DNA from 3 places in the Neobacillus sp. SM06 genome. Region 1 is predicted to be linked to each of the others. Evidence: riboswitches for the same ligand, from Rfam matches in the RefSeq annotation. Region 1 holds a riboswitch; each other region holds the start of a gene.
The links. Region 1 has a riboswitch for S-adenosylmethionine ahead of ACQYAD_RS00925 (methionine ABC transporter ATP-binding protein). Riboswitches for the same ligand answer to the same signal wherever they lie in the genome.
Positions count from the first base shown of each region.

Region 2: another riboswitch for S-adenosylmethionine. It lies ahead of mtnK (S-methyl-5-thioribose kinase); the one in region 1 lies ahead of ACQYAD_RS00925 (methionine ABC transporter ATP-binding protein).
Region 3: another riboswitch for S-adenosylmethionine. It lies ahead of ACQYAD_RS04555 (methionine biosynthesis PLP-dependent protein); the one in region 1 lies ahead of ACQYAD_RS00925 (methionine ABC transporter ATP-binding protein).

Region 1 is NZ_JBNWEO010000005.1:145,863-153,813, forward strand. It holds gene ACQYAD_RS00885 (acetyl-CoA C-acetyltransferase) at 1-697, shown strand, start outside; gene ACQYAD_RS00890 (acyl-CoA dehydrogenase family protein) at 905-2,689, shown strand; gene ACQYAD_RS00895 (arsenate reductase family protein) at 2,881-3,237, shown strand; gene gcvH (glycine cleavage system protein GcvH) at 3,298-3,681, shown strand; gene ACQYAD_RS00905 (DUF2231 domain-containing protein) at 3,818-4,300, shown strand; gene ACQYAD_RS00910 (toprim domain-containing protein) at 4,429-4,785, shown strand; gene ACQYAD_RS00915 (thioredoxin family protein) at 4,788-5,099, shown strand; gene ACQYAD_RS00920 (hypothetical protein) at 5,256-5,606, shown strand; SAM riboswitch class I at 5,735-5,841, shown strand; gene ACQYAD_RS00925 (methionine ABC transporter ATP-binding protein) at 6,001-7,026, shown strand; gene ACQYAD_RS00930 (methionine ABC transporter permease) at 7,019-7,687, shown strand; gene ACQYAD_RS00935 (MetQ/NlpA family ABC transporter substrate-binding protein) at 7,703-7,951, shown strand, end outside.
Region 2 is NZ_JBNWEO010000014.1:47,242-55,192, forward strand. It holds gene ACQYAD_RS08825 (pyridoxal phosphate-dependent aminotransferase) at 1-1,100, opposite strand, end outside; gene ACQYAD_RS08830 (carbon-nitrogen family hydrolase) at 1,199-1,984, shown strand; SAM riboswitch class I at 2,138-2,299, shown strand; gene mtnK (S-methyl-5-thioribose kinase) at 2,373-3,560, shown strand; gene mtnA (S-methyl-5-thioribose-1-phosphate isomerase) at 3,566-4,612, shown strand; gene ACQYAD_RS08845 (hypothetical protein) at 4,683-5,075, opposite strand; gene ACQYAD_RS08850 (BC1872 family protein) at 5,299-5,622, shown strand; gene ACQYAD_RS08855 (ABC transporter permease) at 5,658-6,833, opposite strand; gene ACQYAD_RS08860 (efflux RND transporter periplasmic adaptor subunit) at 6,884-7,951, opposite strand, start outside.
Region 3 is NZ_JBNWEO010000011.1:255,797-263,747, reverse strand. It holds gene metC (cystathionine beta-lyase) at 1-608, opposite strand, end outside; gene ACQYAD_RS04555 (methionine biosynthesis PLP-dependent protein) at 608-1,720, opposite strand; SAM riboswitch class I at 1,815-1,932, opposite strand; partial or broken gene ACQYAD_RS04550 (hypothetical protein) at 3,301-3,641, shown strand; gene ACQYAD_RS04545 (polysaccharide biosynthesis protein) at 3,592-3,903, shown strand; gene galU (UTP--glucose-1-phosphate uridylyltransferase GalU) at 3,919-4,812, shown strand; partial or broken gene ACQYAD_RS04535 (glycosyltransferase family 4 protein) at 4,861-5,918, shown strand; gene ACQYAD_RS04530 (hypothetical protein) at 6,069-6,266, shown strand; gene ACQYAD_RS04525 (nitroreductase family protein) at 6,461-7,093, opposite strand; gene ACQYAD_RS04520 (hypothetical protein) at 7,287-7,951, opposite strand, start outside.

The DNA.
Region 1 (7,951 bases):
AACCCGTGAGGATCAAGACGCCTTTGCCGTTCGCAGCCACCAGCGCGCAGCCAAAGCCATAACTGAAGGAAAGTTTGTTGAAGAAATCGTCCCTGTTGAGGTAACCGTCCGCTCGGTGGGATCCGATAACAAGCTAATTGAAAAAACAATTCAATTTTCTGAGGACGAAGGGGTGCGCCCAGATACAAATCTGCAAACATTGGCGAAATTGCGCCCAGCCTTTTCATTATCTGGGACGGTAACCGCCGGAAATGCTTCGCAAACAAGCGACGGGGCGGCAGCGGTAATGGTAATGGACCGGGAAAAAGCAGAATCGCTTGGGCTGAAGCCGATGGTCAAATTTCGCTCATTCGCTGTTGGAGGCGTTCCGCCAGAAATTATGGGAGTCGGTCCGGTCGTAGCGATTCCAAAGGCGTTGAAGCTGGCGGGTCTTGAGCTCTCAGATATTGGGTTGTTTGAACTAAATGAAGCGTTTGCCTCCCAATCGATTCAAGTGATTCGCGAGCTTGGCCTGGATGAAAGCAAAGTCAATGTGAACGGCGGGGCGATTGCGTTAGGCCATCCGCTTGGTTGTACCGGTGCAAAGCTGACATTAACCCTATTGCATGAAATGAAACGAAGAAATGAGCAATTTGGGGTTGTGACGATGTGTATTGGCGGCGGAATGGGGGCGGCCGGGGTATTTGAACTGCTTTAAATTGAAAAATTTACGCGTTTTCGAGAAGCAAGGTGATCCTCCGTCGATTCCGCGGGAATGATGTTTAATTCCGCCGGTTTCGGGTGGAATTCCGCTTGTTGTTTTGGGATTCATTCCGCGAGTTTCACAGCTTATTCCGCGGCTGTCACAATTTGTTCGCTTTTATGCGTAAACGAAAAAATGAAAAACGAATAGAAGGGGAAGATTATGGAAAATAAAACCAAAAAAACAATAAAGGGTGGCAGTTTTTTAATCGAAGATGTATCATTTGAGCAATTATTTACTCCGGAAGACTTCAGCGATGAGCATAAAATGATTGCCAAAACGACGGATGATTTTGTTGAAAAAGAAGTTCTCCCGCAGCTTGAGTATTTAGAAAACCACGAGTTTCACCGGACGGTTAACCTGTTAAAAGAAGCGGGGGAACTTGGCCTATTAGGTACCGATGTCCCGGAAGAGTATGGCGGTTTAGGACTCGATAAAATCAGTTCTTCGCTCATTACAGAAAAAATGGCTAGAGCGGGCGGCTTTTCACTGTCTCACGGTGCCCATGTCGGGATCGGTTCCTTGCCGATTGTTTTATTCGGAAATGAGGAACAAAAGAAAAAGTATTTGCCAGTACTTGCAACTGGAGAAAAAATTGCCGCATATGCGTTAACGGAGCCCGGATCTGGTTCGGATGCTTTAAGCGCAAAAACATCCGCACGCTTGAATGCGGAAGGGACGCATTATTTATTGAATGGGGAAAAACAATGGATTACGAATTCCGGATTTGCCGATCTCTTCGTAGTGTATGCAAAGATTGACGGTGAGCATTTCACTGCTTTTATCGTGGAGCGTGACTTTCCAGGCGTTTCAACAGGCGCTGAGGAAAAGAAAATGGGGATTAAGAGCTCTTCCACACGGACGCTGATCCTGGAAGATGTGCCTGTACCGAAAGAAAATTTGTTAGGCGAATACGGAAAAGGGCATGTGATCGCCTTTAATATTTTAAACATCGGCCGCTATAAATTAGGAGTAGGTGCCATCGGCGGCGCCAAACGCGCGTTTGAAGTCACAGTCAAATACGCAAACGGCCGCCAGCAATTTAAAACGCCCATTTCCCAATTCAATTTGACGAAAGAAAAGTTCGGCACAATGGCAGCCAAAATCTATGCAGCTGAAAGCTCTGTTTATCGCACGGTTGGACTATATGAAGACCATATGGGGCAGCTCACTAAAGAAGAAGTAAAAGATCCAAAAGTAGTGGCAAAATCGATATCAGAATATGCAATTGAATGTTCGTTAAATAAGTTTTTTGCCAGTGAAGTGCTGGACTATGTCACCGACGAAGGTGTGCAAATCCACGGCGGCTACGGGTTTATGCAGGAATACGAAATTGAGCGGGCCTATCGCGATTCCCGCATTAACCGAATTTTTGAGGGAACGAATGAAATCAATCGCCTGCTTGTTCCGGGAACGTATTTGCGAAAAGCGATGAAGGGCGAACTGCCATTGCTGCAAAAAGCCCAAAGCCTTCAGGAAGAGCTGATGATGCTGATGCCGGAAGAACCAGGCGACGCACCGCTTGCTCAAGAAAAATACCTTGTGAAAAACGCCAAGAAAATCGGTTTGCTGGCTGCCGGACTCGCGGCTCAGAAATATGGGAAAGAATTGGATCATGAACAGGAAGTGTTGGTTAATATTGCCGATATCATTTCAAATGCCTACGCGATGGAATCGGTTGTGTTGAGGACAGAAAAGGCCATTGCGCGGGATGGGCTTGAGAAGAGCAAGCAAAAGCTCTTGTATACACAGATTTTCTGCGAGGAAGCGTTCAATGAAATCGAGCAGCATGCCAAAGAAACGCTCGTTGCAACCGAGGCGGGTGACAGCCTTCGCATGATGCTGTCGGCCCTTCGAAAGTTTACCCGTCACACTCCAACGAATGTAATTGCAAAAAAACGTGAAGCCGCCGATCGACTGATCGACGCAGAACGCTATCTTGTTTGATAAACAAATTGCCCTCTTCAATTGAAGAGGGCAATTTGTTGGAAAATAGACGGTATCACTTGGCGAGGGGTGTGCTCGCCGACAAACAATCCATCATTTTTGTGAAATTTTATTCTTCATTGTTAGGAGTTTGCGCATGAATATGGTACTATTCTAATGAATACCCTTAGCTGAAAAAGGCGGTGAACAAGTTGGCGCTGACATTTTATTGGTATCCGAAATGTGGGACATGCCGAAAAGCGAAAAAGTGGCTTGACGACCTTCAACTGTCCTACCGAGAAATACATATTGTTGAAAACCCTCCATCACGGGAGGAACTGAAAGATTTGTACAAAAAAAGCGGGTTGGAGCTGAAGAAATTTTTTAACACAAGCGGCTTAAAATACCGCGAATTAGGGTTAAAGGACAAAATCAAGACGGCATCAGATGCTGAACTTCTTGATTTGCTCGCCTCAGACGGGATGCTGATTAAACGGCCGCTTGTAACAGACGGCAAAAACGTAACGGTTGGCTTTCGTGAAGATGAATTTGAAAAAATGTGGCGATAGGATGGTTTCTCTTTTTAAGAGAATCAAATAAATTTAAAAATCATTATGGAGGGATCGCTAGTGGATACACCAAAAGATTTGCGTTATTCTGAAGAACATGAATGGGTAAAAGATGAAGGCGCTAAAGTGCGTGTTGGAATTACCTACTTTGCACAATCCGAACTTGGGGATATCGTATTTGTAGAGCTTCCGGAGGTTGGCGATGAGGTTACTGCTGACGAGCCATTTGGCAGTGTTGAATCGGTTAAAACTGTTTCCGAGCTTTATGCACCAGTCAGTGGCAAAGTTGTTGAAGTGAATGAAGAGTTGAGCGACAGTCCCGAGTTTGTTAATGAGTCTCCATATGAAAAAGCATGGATGATCGTGATCGAGCCATCCGACAAGAGTGAACTTGATAAGCTGATGACAGCCGACCAATACGATAAAATGACACAAGAAAGCTAATTTTTTGATTTACATGAAAAGTGCGGTTTGATGACCGTACTTTTCTTTTTTTAAGAAATTTTTAAAAATCGTATGGTAATGTCTCCTAGTGAGTGAAAAACTGCTGTCAACCTGCAGTTTAAAGAGGAGGAAAAAAATGTTTCAAGAAGTGTTTTCGCATATTCACCCAATAATGGTTCATTTTCCAATTGTCCTAATCCTTTTTGCAACCATTTATGATGTTTTTTCGCTTATCACCAAGCGGAAAATTTCTCCGCGCAAAGGGTTTTGGCTTTGGCTCATCGCCTTTCTCAGCGCATGGATTGCCGTCGGGACAGGCCCTGAGCACGATGCGAGGGGAAATACAAACGTATTCGAATACCATCAGGATCTTGCGGATCTAACAACCTTGATTGCCTTTTTGGTTGTGGCGTTCCGCGCATTCTTCGTTTTGAAAAAGAAAGAGTTGATCCGTGTATCATTGGCGGCTTACCTTGTTTTATCCCTTTTAAGTACAGTAGGAATTTTGTCGACAGGTTATTTTGGCGGAAAGATGGTCTACAGCCAAGGAGTAGGCGTCAAAATGAACGGAACCTATGTGAATCCGCCAAAGTCTGGCAAATGGAATCAGGGGAACTAATTTCTAAGCAAACCTCTACTCGATCACATGGGGATCATGCTATAGTTGTACCATATATGGGTGCACGTGAAGAAAGTATGCGAATATGTTAACATTAACGAACAACTTAACTTTATGGGTGATCTCGGATGGATAGCATGATGATGGAAAAAGTGATTATTGTCGAAGGAAAATCTGATAAAAACAAAGTAAAGAAGATTATTAATGAGCCAGTTGAAATTATTTGCACAAACGGTACAATCAGCATGAATAAAATGGATGAGCTGGTCGAATCGCTTGTAGATAAAGACATTTATATATTGGTTGATGCAGATGAAGCAGGGGAGAAGCTCCGAAAGCAGTTAAAGCGCGAGTTTCCTGAAGCCAAGCATTTGCATATTGATCGAATGTACCGTGAAGTCGCGACAGCCTCTGTAAAGCATTTGGCAACCATTCTTTTAGGCGCGAATATTGATGTACATGCTGAATTTTTGGAAATGGGTTGACGATGATGAATGAATGGAGCCAGCAAGAGCTAAATACTTTCTTTGAGGATCATTCTACCGGGCTTGTTTATTTTTATACACCGCTGTGCGGCACGTGCCAAATGGCTTCCCGAATGCTAACAGTAATCACCGAAATGATCGATTTGAAAATCGGGAAAATGAACTTGAATTATTATCCTGAAACAGCAAAAGCATTTTTAATCGAAAGTGTGCCCTGTCTTTTGTTTGTCAAAGATGGCCAAGTTGTTGAAACGATTTATGCTTTTCATTCTGTGCCGTATCTATTGGAAAAAGTCCATCAGCATATCCTGTAGAAAGCAGGTGCCAAAGCAGCTGCTTTCTACATATTTCTCAGGAAATATTCGACAGTAGGGATGAAATTAAAAAGAAATTGTCGAACTATTTTGAAAGGAATATTGGAACCACTACGGAATATATACGTATAGAGCGATTAATTCGGAGTGGTCAAAATGAAGGATAATGTTCAACTTTTTATCAATGGTATCAAGAATAAAGCGCACGTACAACCACTAATTACGAAAGCCAATCTGTCAATCGAGCTGATAACAGAGGCAGAACGGGTTTCGATGGTTTTTTTCGACGGCGATGTGTGTATGAATCCTAATGATAGTGGTGAGTATGAAAATTGGCAGATGACGGGCAGAGAAGAGGGAATGATTGCCTTATTGAAGGGACAGGAAAAATTGCGTTCCTTGGCGGAAAAAAAAGTTTTGTCTATCAAAGCGCCTTTTCGCACGATCTTGCTGCTGGAGTCCATCTTTTATTTAGCAAAAAGCGAACCGGAACAGTTCTTGGTTTAAAACGAATGGGTAGTTGAGAATTTCGAGAATTTTGTCGAAATTTTTATTGACACCTTTTTTTATCCGTGATACGATAGTTTCCGTAATTATTTTAGGAATAGCCGATAACGTTAATTGAATAGAGGATTCTCTTATCAAGAGAGGTGGAGGGATGTGCCCAATGAAGCCCGGCAACCGTCAATACGAATTGAAATGGTGCCAATTCACACAAAGCGTTTGCTTTGGGAGATGGGAGAAAGGTTTGTTTTCTAATGCCTTTCTGCCAGTATGCAGGAAGGCATTTTCTTTTTGCTAGAATGGTTTAAGCTCAACGATCAAACGCTATCTGTTGTACAGGAATCGCTTGAAATAAATGCGGGTTGGTTATAAATTTGAAAAAAAGTAGGTGATTGAAGTGATATCTGTTAAAAATGTCCGTAAAATTTTCCCGTCCAAACAGGGTGAATTAACCGCCGTTGACAAGGTGAATTTAGAAATCGACGAGGGAGAAATTTTCGGAGTTATTGGCTACAGCGGCGCCGGAAAAAGTACGTTAATCCGCATGCTGAATGGATTGGAAATTCCTACAGAAGGTACAATAAAAGTAGCCGGCCAGGAAGTATCGAAAATTAAAGGCAAGGAACTTCGAAAAGCACGTCAGGAAATCAGTATGATCTTTCAGCATTTTAATTTGTTATGGTCAAGAACCGTTGCCGAAAACATTGCGTTTCCGCTGGAGATTGCCGGCATTAAAGGCCCTGATAGGCTGAAGCGGGTTCAAGAATTAATCAAGCTTGTCGGCCTCGAAGGCAGGGAGAATGCATACCCCTCACAATTAAGCGGCGGGCAAAAGCAAAGGGTCGGAATCGCAAGGGCACTTGCCAATAATCCGAAAGTCCTGCTCTGTGATGAAGCAACATCTGCTTTGGATCCGCAAACGACGGATTCAATCCTGGATTTATTGGTTGATATCAACAAAAGACTGGGTCTAACAATTGTGCTCATTACCCATGAAATGCATGTCATTCGTAAAATCTGTCATCGGGTGGCAGTAATGGAGAGCGGTAAGGTAGTTGAAACGGGATTAGTCCTGGAAGTATTTAAAAATCCACAGCAGCCGATTACAAAACGGTTTGTTCAGCAGGTAACCGAACCTGAGGCGACAAAAGATACAGTTGATCACCTGCTTGAAAAATATCATTCTGGAAGAATTGTCCAATTAACCTTTATTGGCGAGGCAGCCGAGCAGCCGGTGATTACCAATTTGATTCGGAATGCAAAAGCGAATGTGAATATCCTTCAAGGAAAAATATCACAAACGCAAAATGGCTCATATGGCACCCTCTTTATTCACCTTGATGGCGACCAGCAGGAAATTGAGCAAGCCCTTGATTTTCTCCGTTCGCAGCAAGTAGGAGTGGAGGTGGTTTCAAATGGATAAGCAATATTTTAAGGATATTGATTGGCAGGCAATGTGGGATGCAACGGTTCAAACCCTATACATGACAGGTTATTCCGTTCTGGCTACCTTTATTTTAGGAATTTTGCTTGGGCTTTTGTTGTTCCTTACTTCACCGGGAAATATGTGGGAAAACCGGCCTGTTAATCTTGTCATTAGTGCCGTTGTCAACGTTTTTCGTTCGATCCCATTTATTATTTTAATTGTTCTCTTAATCCCGTTCACAACCCTCCTTTTCGGGACAATGATTGGCGAAAACGCCGCATTGCCAGCTTTGATCGTAGGAGCAGCTCCATTTTACGCCAGAATGGTTGAAATTGGATTGCGGGAAATTGATAAAGGGGTGATTGAGGCAGCCAAATCGATGGGTGCATCAATGGGAACGATTATTTGGAAAGTGCTGCTTCCTGAATCGATGCCTGCACTTGTGTCCGGAATTACGGTTACAGCCATCGCGCTTGTCAGCTATACCGCGATGGCAGGTGTCATTGGCGCCGGCGGCCTTGGAAATCTTGCTTATCTTGAGGGATTCCAGCGCAACCGCAACGATGTGACGTTAGTTGCTACGATTATCATTTTGGTTATTGTCTTTATCATTCAGTTTATTGGTGATACCATCACGAAAAAAATAGATAAACGATAAAAGGAGATGTTTAGAATGAAAAAATGGTTAGGAGCGCTTTTGGCGCTAACGCTGGTACTGGCTTTAGCTGCATGCGGAACTTCGACTTCGAAGGATAATGCACAAGGCGGTAAAAAGCTGACAAAATTGGTTATCGGTGCTTCCAATGTACCGCATGCTGAAATTTTAAAAGAAGCACAGCCAATTTTAAAGGAAAAAGGAATTGATCTGCAAATTAAGACGTTCCAGGATTACATTATGCCAAATAAGGCATTGGCTTCAAAA
Region 2 (7,951 bases), on a different contig from region 1:
CGAACATAGCCCTCGCCATATGAACCAAAACCAATTCCCGGCGCCACAGCAACTCCGGATTTTTCAAGCAACAAATCGGCAAATTGCTCAGAAGTATAGCCATCCGGAATTTTTAGCCAGGCAAAAAATGATCCTGCCGGCGCATTCACTTTCCAGCCAATTTCTCTCAATGCGTGGATAAACGCATTTCGGCGCGATTCATAAAGAGCCGTTACTTCATGAACACATTCCTGCGATGATAATAGCGCGGTTACGGCCGCTTCCTGTACCGCACCAAACAGGCTGACATACAAATGATCCTGAAGCAGATTAATCGCTGCAATTACACTTGGATTTCCAACTGCAAAGCCAACGCGCCATCCGGCCATATTATACGTTTTCGATAATGTATAAATTTCAATGCCAATATCCTTTGCCCCATCTGCCTGCAAAAAACTGATCGGTTTTTTTCCATCAAAACCAATCGCACCGTAAGCAAAATCGTGGACAACACAAAGATCATGCCGCTTGGCAAGGGCAACGGTTTCTGCAAAAAATTCCTCCGTCGCAATTGCACCTGTCGGATTATTCGGATAATTCAAGAACATCAGCTTTGCTTTCTCAAGCGCCAGATCCGAAAGTTCACGGTAATCGGGAAGAAAGCCGTTTTCTTCCTTTAGAGCCATCCATTCCATTTTCGCCCCGGCAAGCTCAATCCCCGACCAATAATCCGGATACCCCGGATCGGGAACCAATACCAAATCCCCAGGATTCAGTAAACATTGCGGAATTTCAACCAACCCTGCCTTACCGCCAAAAAGAATCGCAACTTCTGTTTCTGGGTTAATCGTCACGCCATACTCCCGATTATAAAATTCAGCGGTAGCCTGTTTAAAATAAGCAAACCCTTGAAATGGAGAATAGCGATGGTTCACCGGGTTGAGTGCTGCCTGTTGCAATGATTCCACAATATGTGGCGGGGTAGGCTGATCAGGATTTCCCTGACCAAGATTAATAACATCTGTTCCGGAGGCAATGACCTCTTGCACTTTTGCAACAAGTGAGGCAAAAAACTGCTTCGGCAGCCGTTTTAACAGTTCCGATTGCTCAAATTGTTTCATTTTCTCCACCTACTTAAAAAATTCTTGAAATTCTAGTCATCAATCATATATCGTTAAAAGCAAGATGTAAAGATAATTTTTAAAGGGAGGGTTTAGGCATGCCCTTACGTGTTGCCTGTTTGCAAATCGACATTGCTTTTGGCGATCCAAAAGCAAATTTTAAAAATGTGGAAAAACAATTTCAAGCGCTTGAAGCTCATAATCTCGATGTGGTAGTGCTGCCGGAATTATGGACAACGGGTTACGATTTAACCCGGCTTGAGGAAATTGCCGACCGGAACGGAAGCGAATCAATCCATTTTCTTAGCCGACTCGCGAAAACGCATCAGGTGAATATCGTGGGAGGTTCCATTGCAAAGCAAACCGATCAAGGAGTGACCAACACGATGTTTTTCTTTGATCGGACTGGTACCGTTGTCGGCGAATACAGCAAACTTCATCTATTTCAACTGATGGATGAACACTTGTATTTGCAGCATGGCGAAAAAACCGGCCTTTTTCATCTTGAGGGCACGGCAGCAGCCGGTGTGATTTGCTATGACATCCGCTTCCCGGAGTGGATCCGTACCCATACAACCAAGGGTGCAGAAATTTTGTTTGTCGTCGCCGAATGGCCTCTGCCGCGTTTGGCGCACTGGCGCTCGTTGCTGATAGCAAGAGCAATTGAAAACCAATGTTATGTGGTTGCCGCAAACCGCGCAGGCTCTGATCCAAACAATGTCTTTGCCGGCCACTCGCTTGTGATTGATCCATGGGGGGAAATCGTTGCCGAAACAGGTGAAGATCCCGCAGTGCTTAGAGCCGTTATCGATTTGGAATTGGTGCAAAAAGTCAGAAAGCAAATCCCGATTTTCACCGACCGCAAACCGGAGTATTATTCATAGTAACGACCGAAACATGCAGTAAAGTTGAATTCACCACATTGACACTATGAAAATTTTTAAAAAAGCTATTGACAGATTACCAGAAACCTTGCTATCATCGTCATCAAGAAAAGTTACAAGCTTTTGAAAATTTTAAAATCAACTATAATCATTCTCTTATCAAGAGTAGGCTGAGGGAAATGGCCCAATGAAGCCCAGCAACCGACCGTAATACCTTCGTGAGAAGGGGCGCGCCCAATGCGCCAAAACATCCCTGTTTTGCAAGGCACGGTGCTAATTCCACAGAAAGCAATTTGACTTTCTGGCAGATAAGAGGTACGGAGCCTTGTTCTCATGCCTCTTTCTGCGGAAAGAGGCTTTTTATTTTTTCACAAAGGAGACAGAAACGATGACAGTAACGGTAAAACAAGCATATGAACCATTAACAGAATCAACGGCAATTGCTTTGGCAAAAAATCTTGAGCTGTTTCCGCAAGAAACTGAACTTACCTGCAAAGAAATCGGTGATGGAAATCTCAATCTCGTCTTTCATATCATTGATCAACATACCGAAAAAGGAATCATCATCAAACAAGCATTGCCCTATGCAAAGGTAGTGGGAGAATCCTGGCCGCTGACGATCCACCGTGCAAAAATTGAAAGCGACGCCTTAAAAAAGTTTGCTCAGTATGTGCCGCAGCTCGTCCCGGAAATCTATCATACTGATGAAACGCTGGCCATCACGGTCATGGAGGATCTCTCCCGCTTAACGATTGCCCGTAAAGGCTTAATCGACGGTGAAAGCTACCCGCTTATTTCGGAACATATTGGCACCTTTTTAGCGAATACGCTTTTTTATACTTCTGATTTTTACTTAACAGGAAAAGAAAAAAAGAATTTGGTCAAACAATTTTTCAATCCTGAGCTTTGCAACATTACCGAAGACCTTGTGTTCACGGATCCGTTCTTCGATATTGACACAAACGATTTTGAGCCAGAATTGCGGACAGATGTTGAAAAACTATGGAATGACCAGGAACTCAAATTGGAAGCGGCAAAGTTTAAGCATAAATTTTTAACGGAAGCCGATGCCCTGCTGCACGGCGACTTACATACCGGCAGCCTGTTCGCAAGCACGACCGAGACAAAGATTATTGATCCCGAATTTGCAGTTGTCGGGCCATTCGGATTTGATCTTGGCCAATTTATTGCCAACCTACTGCTGAATGCAATTGGGCGTGAAGACAGCCAGGCTGTTTTGTTCAAACATATCAACCGTACATGGACGGTGTTTGAAACGACCTTCCGAAAACTTTGGGAATCTGAAGGAAAAGATCCTTATACAAAGGTTAACGGCTATGTTGATGTTGTTCTGAACAATTTGTTTGAGGATGCCCTCGGATTTGCCGGCTGTGAAATCATCCGCCGCACAATCGGTCTTGCCCATGTAGCTGATTTGGATGGAATTGCGGACAAAGAAAAGAAGTTGGCAGCAAAGAAGCATGCACTACGATTAGGGCGCGCCCTGCTAATTGAACGAATTTCCATTCTCAATACGATCCATATCCAAGAAATTTTTGAAACAACGAAGGAGTGAATACCATGCCGATCACCGAAACAGTCCCCCACTCTGTTGAGTGGAACGAAACTTATATCACTGTACTTGATCAAAGAAAGCTACCGCTCGAGACCATATTTGTCGAGCTGCATTCCATAAAAGATGTATGGGATGCGATTGTTACGTTAAAAGTTCGAGGCGCTCCAGTGATTGGCATAACAGCTGCCTATGGACTTGCATTAGCAGCATCCCGCTACGAAGCCGAGTCGATTGAGGAGTTTCAGCAATTGCTGGAAAAAGATCGGGAGTATTTGGCCAGTTCACGCCCAACCGCTGTAAACTTGTTTTGGGCGCTCAACCGTTTAAGTACTAGTGTCAAAGGAGTCACCTCCGTGAATGAGGCGAAAACCACTCTTATTCACGAAGCGATTTGCATCCAAGTGGAAGATGAAGATACATGCCGGCAAATCGGTGAGCATGGCCTGTCTCTTTTTTCAAGCGGCGATAAGGTATTGACGATTTGCAATGCCGGCTCGATTGCGACCGCCCGCTACGGGACAGCGCTTGCCCCTTTTTATCTGGCAAAAGAACGGAATATTCCGTTAAAGGTTTTTGCATCAGAAACGCGACCAGTACTGCAGGGGGCGCGGCTAACAACATGGGAGCTGCTACAGGCGGGCATCGATGTCACCTTAATTACCGATAATATGGCCGCCCATACGATAAAGGCAAAAGAAATCAGTGCGATTATTGCCGGTGCCGACAGGATTGCCGCAAATGGCGACACCGCCAATAAAATCGGCACCTTCGGCCTCGCTGTTTTAGCCAAGCATTTCGATATTCCTTTCTATGTGGCAGCCCCGCTTTCGACTTTTGACCCTTCCCTGCCAAATGGGGAAGCCATTCCGATTGAGGAGCGTAAAGCGGAAGAAGTGACTAGGTTAAACGGCATACAAATCGCTCCGCCCGACGTTCACGTCTTCAATCCGGCCTTCGATGTCACGCCGAATGAACTCATCACCGCCATTATTACCGAAAAAGGCATTCTGAGAGAAAATTATTCGGAAGAAATTCAGCAATTATTTCGTTAAAAAACAGGAGAGAATTTTTCTCTCCTGTTTTCAATAAAAGACTCTGTTGAAAAATACATGATAAAGTTTTTTAGACTGCTGCAATGTTATTCTGTGCATCCAATGATTGATAAGGAAAATCCAAGTAAGTGGAAAGCTTTTCCTTGACGTGATGGCTCCATTTAGATGTATCAATTCCAGCTTGAGTTAAAATGGCATACGAGTACGTCCACGCTTTCATTTCCACATTCAGTCGGTAAGCCGAGTCGTTCCTCCATAAATCATAATCCAATTCCTGATCCAGATGATCTTTCAGGTGACCAATTTCATGCGCCAATCCATAAAGATCTTCCAACTCCCATTTATATGGTGCTTTTATGATAAAAGTCTCACTATTGAAACTCAGTTTGTCCGAAGTGAAATGCACTCGGCCGCCCAGCGCATTTGCTAGTTCACAAAGCTTACCTAATTGTTCTAGACTCATTTCCATCGCCCTTTCCGTTCAAAAAAAGCATAGTCTATTCTACTTGAATTCCACCGAATTTACAAGCCTTGTTATTGCAAACCGTTGTGAGTGACTACAGATTCCACTTTCATCATTTGCCTAAATTTTTTGAAAAAAAAGTGGATGTTCCGAAAGTTGTGTTATATAATATAAACAAACAATAATATCTGTTATATAATAATATCGAAAGGATGTTAAGCGAATGAACAAAACGGAATCCATTGCACGGAAAATTTTCGGTTGGAGTCTTAATCGCTGGGATCGCTGGTATGATTATGAAAAAGGTATTTTTATCAAGGATGAAGATTTTCAGCCAGAGAAAAACTTACAGCACGCTATGCTCATCGTTGAAAGATTAGAGGAGTTTGGGTATCACTACGATACCGATGGAATTTCAGTGGCAAGTTTTAATCATATACGGGCTAAAGGTGAAACATTGGCACAAGCTATCACAAATGCTGCCTACACCCTTATCGAGCAAAACGCAATGTTCGGCAGCTCCAAACTATGGCGGAAACTTTGCTAAAAAAAGAGAGCACTGGGTAAAGTTCCTAGTGCTCTCTATTCATAATGGAGCGCGTCAATCGGATTTAGTTTAGCAGCCTTATAAGCTGGTACTATCCCAAACACTAAACCAATCATAATCGAAAATAGAAGCGAAACCCATAGAACAGCCATGGAAATAACCGCTTCAATACCAGCAACGGACTTCACGGTGAAAGAACCTGAAATGCCAAGCAAAATGCCGATTAATCCTGCAATAACGGTAATCAATACTGCTTCGGTTAAAAACTGAAAAAGAATATCTCTTCTTTTCGCGCCAAGCGCCTTGCGAATTCCAATTTCCCTCGTCCGTTCTGTAACCGAAACAAGCATAATATTCATAATGCCGATCCCGCCAACCACCAGGGAAATAGCAGCAATTCCGGTAAGCATATACGTCATTAAATTGGAAACTGAGTTCGCCGTATCGAGCATATCCTGCTGATTCAGCAGCTTATAACTATTGGTATCATTGCGGAACAACGCCTTTAACTTTTTATCAAGATTTTTTAAAACCGGTTGAACCATTTTGCTGTTCTGTGCTTGTATAAAAATTGATTTGATCCCTTGGGCGTAAAACGTTCTTTCCGTGGTGCTTGCCGGAAGCAGAACACGATCGTCATCAGAACCGGCAATCGAATTGCCCTTTGGCTTTAATACACCAATTACCCGAAAGGTAACTCCGTTAATTTGAATCGTTTCTCCAATCGGATTTATAAAACCAAAGAAGTTTTGCGCAATGTTGGAACCTAATACCGCCACACGCGTTCGGTAGTCAAAATCAAGCGGTGAAATAAACCTTCCTTTTTTTAACGACAACGCTCTGATAGCTTGATAGCTAGAGTTAATCCCAGAAATTTCAATCCCATCTGCAAGCTTTTCACTTCGCTTAACGGTTGCTGTTTCGCTGATTACCGGCGAGATTGCTTGAATGCCTCTCAATTGGGCAAGATTCATCGTTTCCTCATAGCTTACTGTATTTTTGCTGCCCCGGCCGATGATGTTCACATAAATCAAATTGGTGCCAAGGTTTTGGATTTTCCCTTGAACCTGTTGTTTTGTTCCATTACCAAGCGATACCAAAATAATCACGGAGGAAATGCCGATAACAATTCCAAGCATTGTCAAAAAGGTTCTCAATTTATATGAAATAATGGTCTGAAACGCTGTTTTCACAGCTTCGCGAGCATTCAACCGCACCCCTCCTTCCGTTTTTTTTCGCATTCTTAAAAAAAGCAGCTGGTTTACTTTTGTTTTCCTTGCTTATTGCCACCGCCAAACATTTTCTTTAAAGCATTATTGTTCTTTTTCTTGTTGTTTTTATCAAGGGTGTAGCTTTTCGGAATGACGACTTTTTCTCCTTCCTGAACGCCTGAAACAATTTCAACAAATTGGTCATCGTGAATGCCTGTCTTTACTTTAGTCAGTTGCTGTTTGCCATCAGTTGATTGCACCATTACAAACGGATGACCGTTTTTTTCTTGAATGGCTTCAAGCGGGAGCAAAAGAATATCCTTCTTTTCAGAGGTGGTAATATACGCTTCCCCTGTCATTCCCGGTTTTACATCTGTCACTGTGTTTAATTTGACAGCAACCGAAAAAGTAGACACGCCATTTAGAACTTCCCCGATATTGGAGATAGAAGCAACCACACCCGTTAGCGAAGAAGTTGGCATTGCATTTAAGCGCACTTCTACGTTCTGTCCGTTTTTTATTTTTAGAATATCAAGTTCATCGACAGAAAGGGTCATTTGCATGTTGGTTAAATCGGCCACTTCAACTAGCGGATCTCCTTTCTGAACGGTGTCGCCCGGCTGCACCTTCACATCCACAACCGTCCCCGAAAATGGCGATTTTAAGGAAGGTATTTGTTCATTGGCCTGAAGCTGATTCAGCTTTGCTTTCGCCTGCTGCAGCTGGATTTCTGCTTTGGCCGCTTTATCTTGAAGGCTTTGATCTTTTTCCAAGGTAGCAAGAACGGCTCCCTGCTGAACTTCTGCACCTTGTGTCAGGGAAAGACTGGCTATTTTTCCAGAAGCTTTGGCTTGGACCTCTACTTTGTTGCCGATGCTATCCTGAATAGTAGCCAGAACGGTATTGTCCTGAACATCTTCGCCAATCGCTCCACTTATCTCAAGCACTTTGCCTGATACCGGACTGTTTATACTCCGATTTGCATTGCTTGTGGCAAGATCCCTCTGGGCACTTTCAGCATCAATTTCAGCCGCTTGCACATTGCTTTTTGCATCCAAAATACTTCCACTTAGATCATTTCCTTTAAAGGTAATGAAGTCTTGACCCGCTTTCACTTG
Region 3 (7,951 bases), on a different contig from region 1:
GATAAAAACTTCGTCGCGCTGTGAAGGACAATATCGGCCCCAAGCTCAAGCGGCTTTTGCAAAAGCGGAGTTAAAAAAGTGTTATCGACAAAGGTCAAGGCGCCAATTTCTTTCGCTATTTTGCTGATTGCCTGAATATCGGTTACCTTTAACAGTGGATTGGATGGTGTTTCAACATAAAAGGCTTTTGTATTTGGTTGGATTGCCTGTTTTACTTCTTCCAAATTAGTCATATCAACAAATGTATGTTCAATCCCGAACCGCGATAGAACCTCTGTCACCATTCGGAAGGTCCCGCCATATACATCCTCAGTAATTACCACATGGTCGCCTGAAGAAAGGAGGAGGAAGGCGGTTGAAATGGCCGCCATTCCGGAAGAAAAGGCAAATCCTTTCACACCGCCCTCGAGCTCCGCAATGACATCTTCCAGTGCTTCTCTTGTTGGATTCAGGCTCCGGCTGTAGTCATATTTGCCAAACTGGTCGATTTCGAACTGATGAAACGTTGAGGCATGCTGAATTGGTACGCTGACCGCGCCGTTTGTTGGATCAAATTTATGACGGTTATGAAGGAGCTTTGTTTCAAAGCTGAATTGTTCGTTTTTCATCATGCGTTCACTCCTTGTTTTACATTGGCAAAAGCTTGCTCAAGATCGGAAATTAAATCGGCTGCATCTTCAATTCCAACAGAAAAGCGCAACAGGCGATTGCAGACACCGGATTGAATCCGGATTTCTTCCGGGATGTCCGCATGGGTCTGAGTTGCCGGATAGGTGATCAAGCTTTCCACGCCTCCTAGGCTTTCAGCAAAAGTGATCAATGACAGGCCTTGCAAAAATGGGTTGACCCATGTTTCATCTTTTACACGGAAAGAAAGCATCCCGCCCCTTCCCGGATACAGAACATCAGTGACTCCTTCATGCTGGGAAAGGTATTCGACGATTTGCTTTGCGTTTTTTTCATGCTGTTTCATTCGCAATGCCAAAGTCTTCATCCCGCGCATAAGCAGCCATGAATCGAATGGACTGAGGACACCCCCGGCACCATTATGGTAAAGGGCTAGCGATTCACAAAGCTCCTTTCCTTTGGCAACGATCAACCCCGCGAGTACATCATTGTGTCCGCCTAAATATTTGGTTGCGCTGTGAATGACAATATCCGCACCAAGTTTGATCGGCTGCTGCAATAGCGGGGTATAAAATGTATTGTCAACGATTAACAGGATTCCGTGTTCTTTGGCAATTTTCGCAACGGCCGCAATATCCGTCTGCTGCATAAGCGGATTGGTGGGCGTTTCAAGAAAGATGGCCTTTGTATTTCGGGTAATCTTTTTTTCGATTTCATCGATATTGCTGGTATTAACATAGTGAGCGGTCAAGCCCCATTTTTTATAGCCTTGTTCAAGCAGGCGGTAGGTTCCACCGTATAAGTCTTCGCTTACGAGCCACTCATCGCCAGATTGAAAGAGCGATAGGATGGTAAAAATGGCAGCCATGCCCGAACTACAGGCAAAACCTTGATCCCCGCCTTCTAAATCAGCAATTGTTCTTTCAAGAAGCTGGCGGGTAGGATTTCCTGTCCGGCTATAATCAAACCCGGTCGATTGCCCAATCCCTTCATGCCGGTAGGCTGTTGAAAAATAGATTGGCGGATTCACTGCACCGGTTGCTGTTTCGCTGCGGTTCCCAATTTGAGCTAATTTTGTTTCTAATTTGTACATGACGATCACTCCTTGAAAGTTATAGTTGTTTTTTGTAAATAAAAAAAGTCTTCTATAAGAAGAAGACTTTTGTCATTGTGCGAACGCAGCCGTCTTCTTATCTCCCAAGTTACGCTGATAACTTGATGGACTTAGCACCTTTTCAATCTATAAAACAATTGAAGGTTGCTGAGGTGTCATTGGGCCATTCCCTCGACCTCTCTTGATAAGAAATCAAATATTTTTACTTTTCTTTAAAATTTACTACAATTCTTTGGGAGATGTCAATAATTAATTTGAAAATTAAGTTTGTTAGTGATTGCCAAAACGTATTTCTTAGCAATTTAGGAGCCTGATGCGATTAGAAAAGAGGTCGCTTCTTTGTTACTTGATGTTGCGTCGTGACGCATGAACGGAAAAAAAGCGAGTGATCGCGTCATGAGAAGTGTCGTTATGACGCGGAAACGGAAAAAAGGAGAGTGATCGCGTCATGAGAATTGTGTTCATGACGCATGAACGGAAAAAATCCAGACAAGCGCGTCATGAGAAGTGTGTTCATGACGCATGAACGGAAAAAAAGCGAGTGATCGCGACATGAGAAGTGCCTTCATGACGCATGAACGGAAAAAATGCAAGCAAGCGCGACATGAGAGAGGTGTTCATGACACGGAAACGGAAAAAAAGTGAGTGATCGCGACATGAGAAGTGTGTTCATGACGCATGAACGGAAAAAATCCAGGCAAGCGCGTTATGAGAGAGGTGTTCATGACGCGTAAACGGAAAAAAGGCGAGTGATCGCGTCATGAGAAGTGTGTTCATGACGCGTAAACGAAAAAAAAGGCGAGTAATCGCGTCATGAGAGAGGTTTTCATGTCGCGTAAACGGAAAAAAAGCGAGTGATCGCGTCATGAGAAGTGTGTTCATGGCGCATGAATGGAAAAAATGCAGGCAAGCGCGACATGAGAAGTGTGTTCATGACGCGTAAACGGAAAAAAAGCGAGTAATCGCGACATGAGAAGTGCCTTCATGACGCATGAACGGAAAAAATGCAAGCAAGCGCGTCATGAGAAGTATCTTCATGACGCATGAACGGAAAAAATGCAGGCAAGCGCGTCATGGGAAGTGTGTTCATGACGCGGAAACGAAAAAAAAGGCGAGTAATCGCGACATGAGAAGTGCCTTCATGACGCATGAATGGAAAAAATCCAGGCAAGCGCGACATGAGAGAGGTGTTCATGACGCGTAAACGAAAAAAAAGCGAGTGATCGCGACATGAGAAGTGTCGTCATGGCGCATGAACGGAAAAAATGCAGGAAAGCGCGACATGAGAGAGGTGTTCATGACGCGTAAACGGAAAAAAAGCGAGTGATCGCGACATGAGAAGTGCCTTCATGACGCATGAACGGAAAAAATGCAGGCAAGCGCGTCATGAGAGAGGTGTTCATGACGCGTAAACAGAAAAAAAGCGAGTGATCGCGACATGAGAAGTGTGGTCATGACGCGTAAACGAAAAAAAAGCGAGTGATCGCGTCATGAGAAGTGTCGTCATGACGCATGAACGGAAAAAATGCAGGCAAGCGCGTCATGAGAAGGAACCATTACTTCCAGTTATTAGCGGTGTGGCAGGAATTGAGCAGGCAGTTCGAGAATTAAATATTGATCATATTTTGATTGCGATTCCTTCTTTAAGCAAAAAAGAATTGAATGTCATTTTTCAAGAATGCGCAAAAACGGCAGTAAAAACACAAATTTTGCCAATTCTTGAGGATTTATGACAGGAAAAGTATCCGTACAGCAGTTTCGCGATGTCGAAGTAGAAGATTTATTGGGAAGAGAACCGGTTCAAATGGACATAGAAAGTATTTCGGAATATATTACAAATAAGGTGGTGCTTGTTACGGGGGCAGGCGGTTCGATTGGTTCCGAAATTTGCCGGCAACTTACTTGAAGAGATTGGCATTGAATTTTCAGGGATTCGTCCAGGTGAAAAACTTTTTGAAGAATTGTTAAAGCCGGATGAGGTTCATGAACAGCAGATCTATCCAAAAATCAATATCGGCAAGAAGGCAGAAATCTTTTTAGAAGAAATTGAGGAGATTATCGCGACATTTGAAACTATGGAACAACAGGAACTAAAGGAAAAACTGATCCACCTTGCCAATCATAAAGCAATCACCAAACCATTATTATCTGTTTCTGTTTAAAGGAGTGTACGAGAAATGAAAGTACGAAAAGCCATTATCCCTGCAGCCGGGTTAGGAACGAGATTCCTTCCGGCCACAAAAGCAATGCCGAAAGAAATGTTGCCGATTGTCGACAAGCCGACAATCCAATATATTGTTGAAGAAGCCGTTGCCTCCGGAATTGAAGACATCATTATTGTGACAGGAAAAGGAAAGCGGGCAATTGAAGACCACTTCGACAATTCTTTTGAACTTGAACACAATTTATTGGAAAAAGGGAAAATGGATTTACTGGATGAAGTTCAAAAATCGTCCCGACTTGTAGACATTCATTATATCCGTCAAAAGGAACCAAAAGGATTGGGGCATGCGATTTGGTGTGCGCGCAAATTCATTGGCGATGAGCCGTTTGCCGTTTTGCTCGGCGATGATATTGTGCAGGCAAAAAAACCGTGCCTTCAGCAATTAATGGAACAATATGAAAGATATAATGCTTCCATTCTGGGTGTCCAGTCTGTAGCAGACGAGGAAGTTTCCCGCTACGGGATTGTTGACGCCCAGGCCATCGGTGAGCGCTTCTACAGTGTCAACAGCCTTGTTGAAAAGCCGAAGCAGGAAGAAGCACCGTCCAATCTCGCCATTCTTGGACGCTACATCTTAAGCCCGAAAATTTTTGAAATTTTAGGGGAACAAAGTCCTGGCGCCGGCGGTGAAATTCAACTGACCGATGCCATTTCGACATTGAATCAATTTGAAGCGGTTTACGCCTATGATTTTGAAGGAACTCGCTATGATGTCGGTGAGAAAATGGGCTTTATTCAGACGACGATTGAGTTTGCCTTAAAGCGCGAGGATTTGCGCACAGAGTTAATTGAATATCTTTCAGAGGTTCTCGAAAAAGAACTGATGAAAGAACGTACAAAAGGCTGATTAACATGGCACAAAAAGTTCTTTTTGTTGCTACTGTCGCTGCCTTAGTTAAAATGGTTTAAAGAACAAGGGTGGGAAGTCGATGTAGCGGCAGCTGGCAGTTTAGAGCTGCCATTTGTCGATAAAAAATTTTCGCTCCCGATTCAAAGGGCTCCGTTTCACAAAGAAAATTTCAAGGCATATCAACAGCTGAAAAGCTGATTGATGCAAACCAATACGAAATCGTCCACTGCCACACCCCAATGGGTGGAGCTCTTGGCCGTTTGGCGGCACGACAAGCACGAAAGCAAGGAACAAAGGTTCTTTACACCGCCCACGGTTTTCATTTTTTTAATGTGGCACCGTTCGTGAACTGGCTTGTTTATTATCCAATTGAAAAAATCTTCTCAGCGGTTACGGATTGTTTGATTACAATTAATCATGAAGATTTTCAGCTGGCGCAGCGACACCGTTTCAAGGCTGAGCAAATCAAACATGTTCATGGAGTAGGAGTGAATACGGAACGTTTTCATCCAATCGATCGCGAGCATAAACTTCGGCTGCGGACAACATACGGCTACCAAGAGCAAGATTTTTTAATGATTTACGCTGCGGAATTTAATCAAAACAAGAATCAACAGCTTTTACTCAAAGCATTAGCCAAAATTAAGGACCAGATCCCACAAGCAAAATTGCTGCTTGCGGGAAATGGTCCTCTTTTATTGGATTGCAAGCAGCTGGCGGCTCAGCTTGGGATCGATCAAAAGGTTGAGTTTTTAGGCCAACGCCAAGATGTTGAACAGCTTTTAAAAATAAGTGATCTGGCTGTGGCCTCAAGCCTCCGCGAAGGGCTGCCCGTCAACATTATGGAAGCCATGGCCTGCGGGCTTCCGGTTGTGGCAAGTGATAATAGGGGGCATAGGGAGCTGGTTGAAGAAGGTGTTGGTTGATATCTAATTCCTGCTGAAAAATCAACTTTAGTTGGCGAAAGAATAATAGAAATCTACCAGCCTAATGCTCTTCGTAAAGAAATGGGTTTGAAGAGTGAAAAAAGGATGAGAAAGTATTCATTAACGAAGGTTGGTACGAAAGTTTTCGAAATTTACTCATCCCTGAATTATTCATAGCTTCAATCTAAATCGACCCAAAATGTAGTGTTGACAAGAAGTAAAATGTTCTTCACCCAAAAGGTGAAGTCTAAAAACATGAAAAAAGCCCCATTTTTGGTAATGTCATAGGTGACTAAGCCAAAACAAAACCAAGAAGGGGGCTTCTCCATGACTAGTTTAAACGAACATACAGATGAGCTTCTTTTCCAATTCACCTTTATTGTGACAAACATGAATTTGTCCCCTAAGAATGTTACGAAGCTTTATTTCAATCGGGGGACAATGGAAAACTACATTGCCTTTGGTAAAATGACTAGCACCGAATTTGAACGTAATGCTTGTAAGTTACTAATCGCCATTATATAACCTTCACAATGGATTTAAAAGATTATGTTTACCAGATTCCATGAACACAAAACAGATTGATTCTGTTCGCCTACAACTCATCAAGATTGCAGGGAAAATCGTAAGATCGGTCGTTATCTTACGTTTAAGCTGTCAAACCATAGCTTGTATAAGAAAGAGTTCATGGAAACCTTGAGTAGACTTCAGATACAGGTTTATCGATACTCGATTATTACATCTTCTAAAGGTAAACGAGTTGTCTTGAATGCTGGTGCAGCTGCCTTTCCAACTGCAATCAAAACAATGGGAAAATAGCGATCGTCCACTTTGTATTTTTGAACAAATTGGTGTTTGTCAAAGCCGCCCATTGGAACCGTATCGTAACCTTTAGCTTTTGCAATTAACATAAGCTGCATGGAAACAAGTCCAGCATCAAAAGAAGCAATATTTTTCCGCACTTCTTCTGGTACATTTGGGTATAATCTATTTGTACTTTCAATTAAGCGGGTCATGTTGGCTTCATCCATAAATCCTGCTTCAAAAGCTCCGCGATACACTTTTTCTACGCTTTTATACATTTCTTTATCGCCCAAAATCGCAATAATAGCCGATGCTGTCTCCACCTGCTCTTGATTGTTTGCAATCGCTCGAAGCTCCTTTTTAGCCTCTTTGTCTTGGAAAACCATAAATCTCCAAGGCTGAAGATTGCTAGAGGATGGAGCTTGGATTGCTTCCTGTAGCATATCATTTATTTCCTCTTGTGAAATAGTAAAGACCGGATCATATTTTCTGACAGAATGACGTTCTTTTATCACTTCAGATAAACTTTTTGTTAAAACATTCCGCATCGTACTAGCCTCCTATGAATTCTCTAAAATAGCTGTAACAACAACACATTATACTACATAGAGAATCATTGTTCTATGAATCAGTATTACCTATTCATTAAGCTATCGATGAGATGCCCCATTTCTAAATCTGTTTCCTTATTTTCCCCGCAGTATCCGTTTTCGTTAAAAAGGGTTTTACCCCCTTTTTTAGCTAAACCTTTTTAATAGTAACCTTTAAAATAGAACTACCTATTGTCTTGATTAAAAGAGAATTTTCATCAACAATTGAAATTAGGGGTTGTACCATTTCAGATTTTAATGTGGTGCATAAAACATAGGGATCTAATGTTTTTAAGTTGTGGGTAATCGTAGCAGAATAACCATCACTTGTTTGCTGCAAAATCACGCTTGTTTTGTACGTGTTTGTTGGATCATATCCGACAAAGATGCCCGGATCTTCAACAGGAAGATGGATGTTTATATACTCATTATTTGCTGAAATCAATTGAATCATTGGATTGATGTTATTGTAATAAATGAAATCAAGTGGGGCAGTTCCAGTGTACTTGAGGCTAGAATCTTTTAAAAACAGCGTAAAAACTGAGGATATACCTGCAGTTTTGTCGTGATGAATCAGGTGAGCGAAACTTGAATTTGCAATTTCGATCCTACAGTGGCTCAGCTTAATCATTCCGCTTGGCTGATTAAAGTCGGTAGCAAAAAGATAGCTCATTGTAGCTGAATAAAGCTCGCAATTTTCAAGGGTCGTTGTTGCCGGAAAACCGACAGTGTTGATATTGCCGACTTTAACGACTGTATCAGTGAATTTAGAATTTGATATAGATACTTCCCGATCTTTTGTCCCGAAAATTAGAT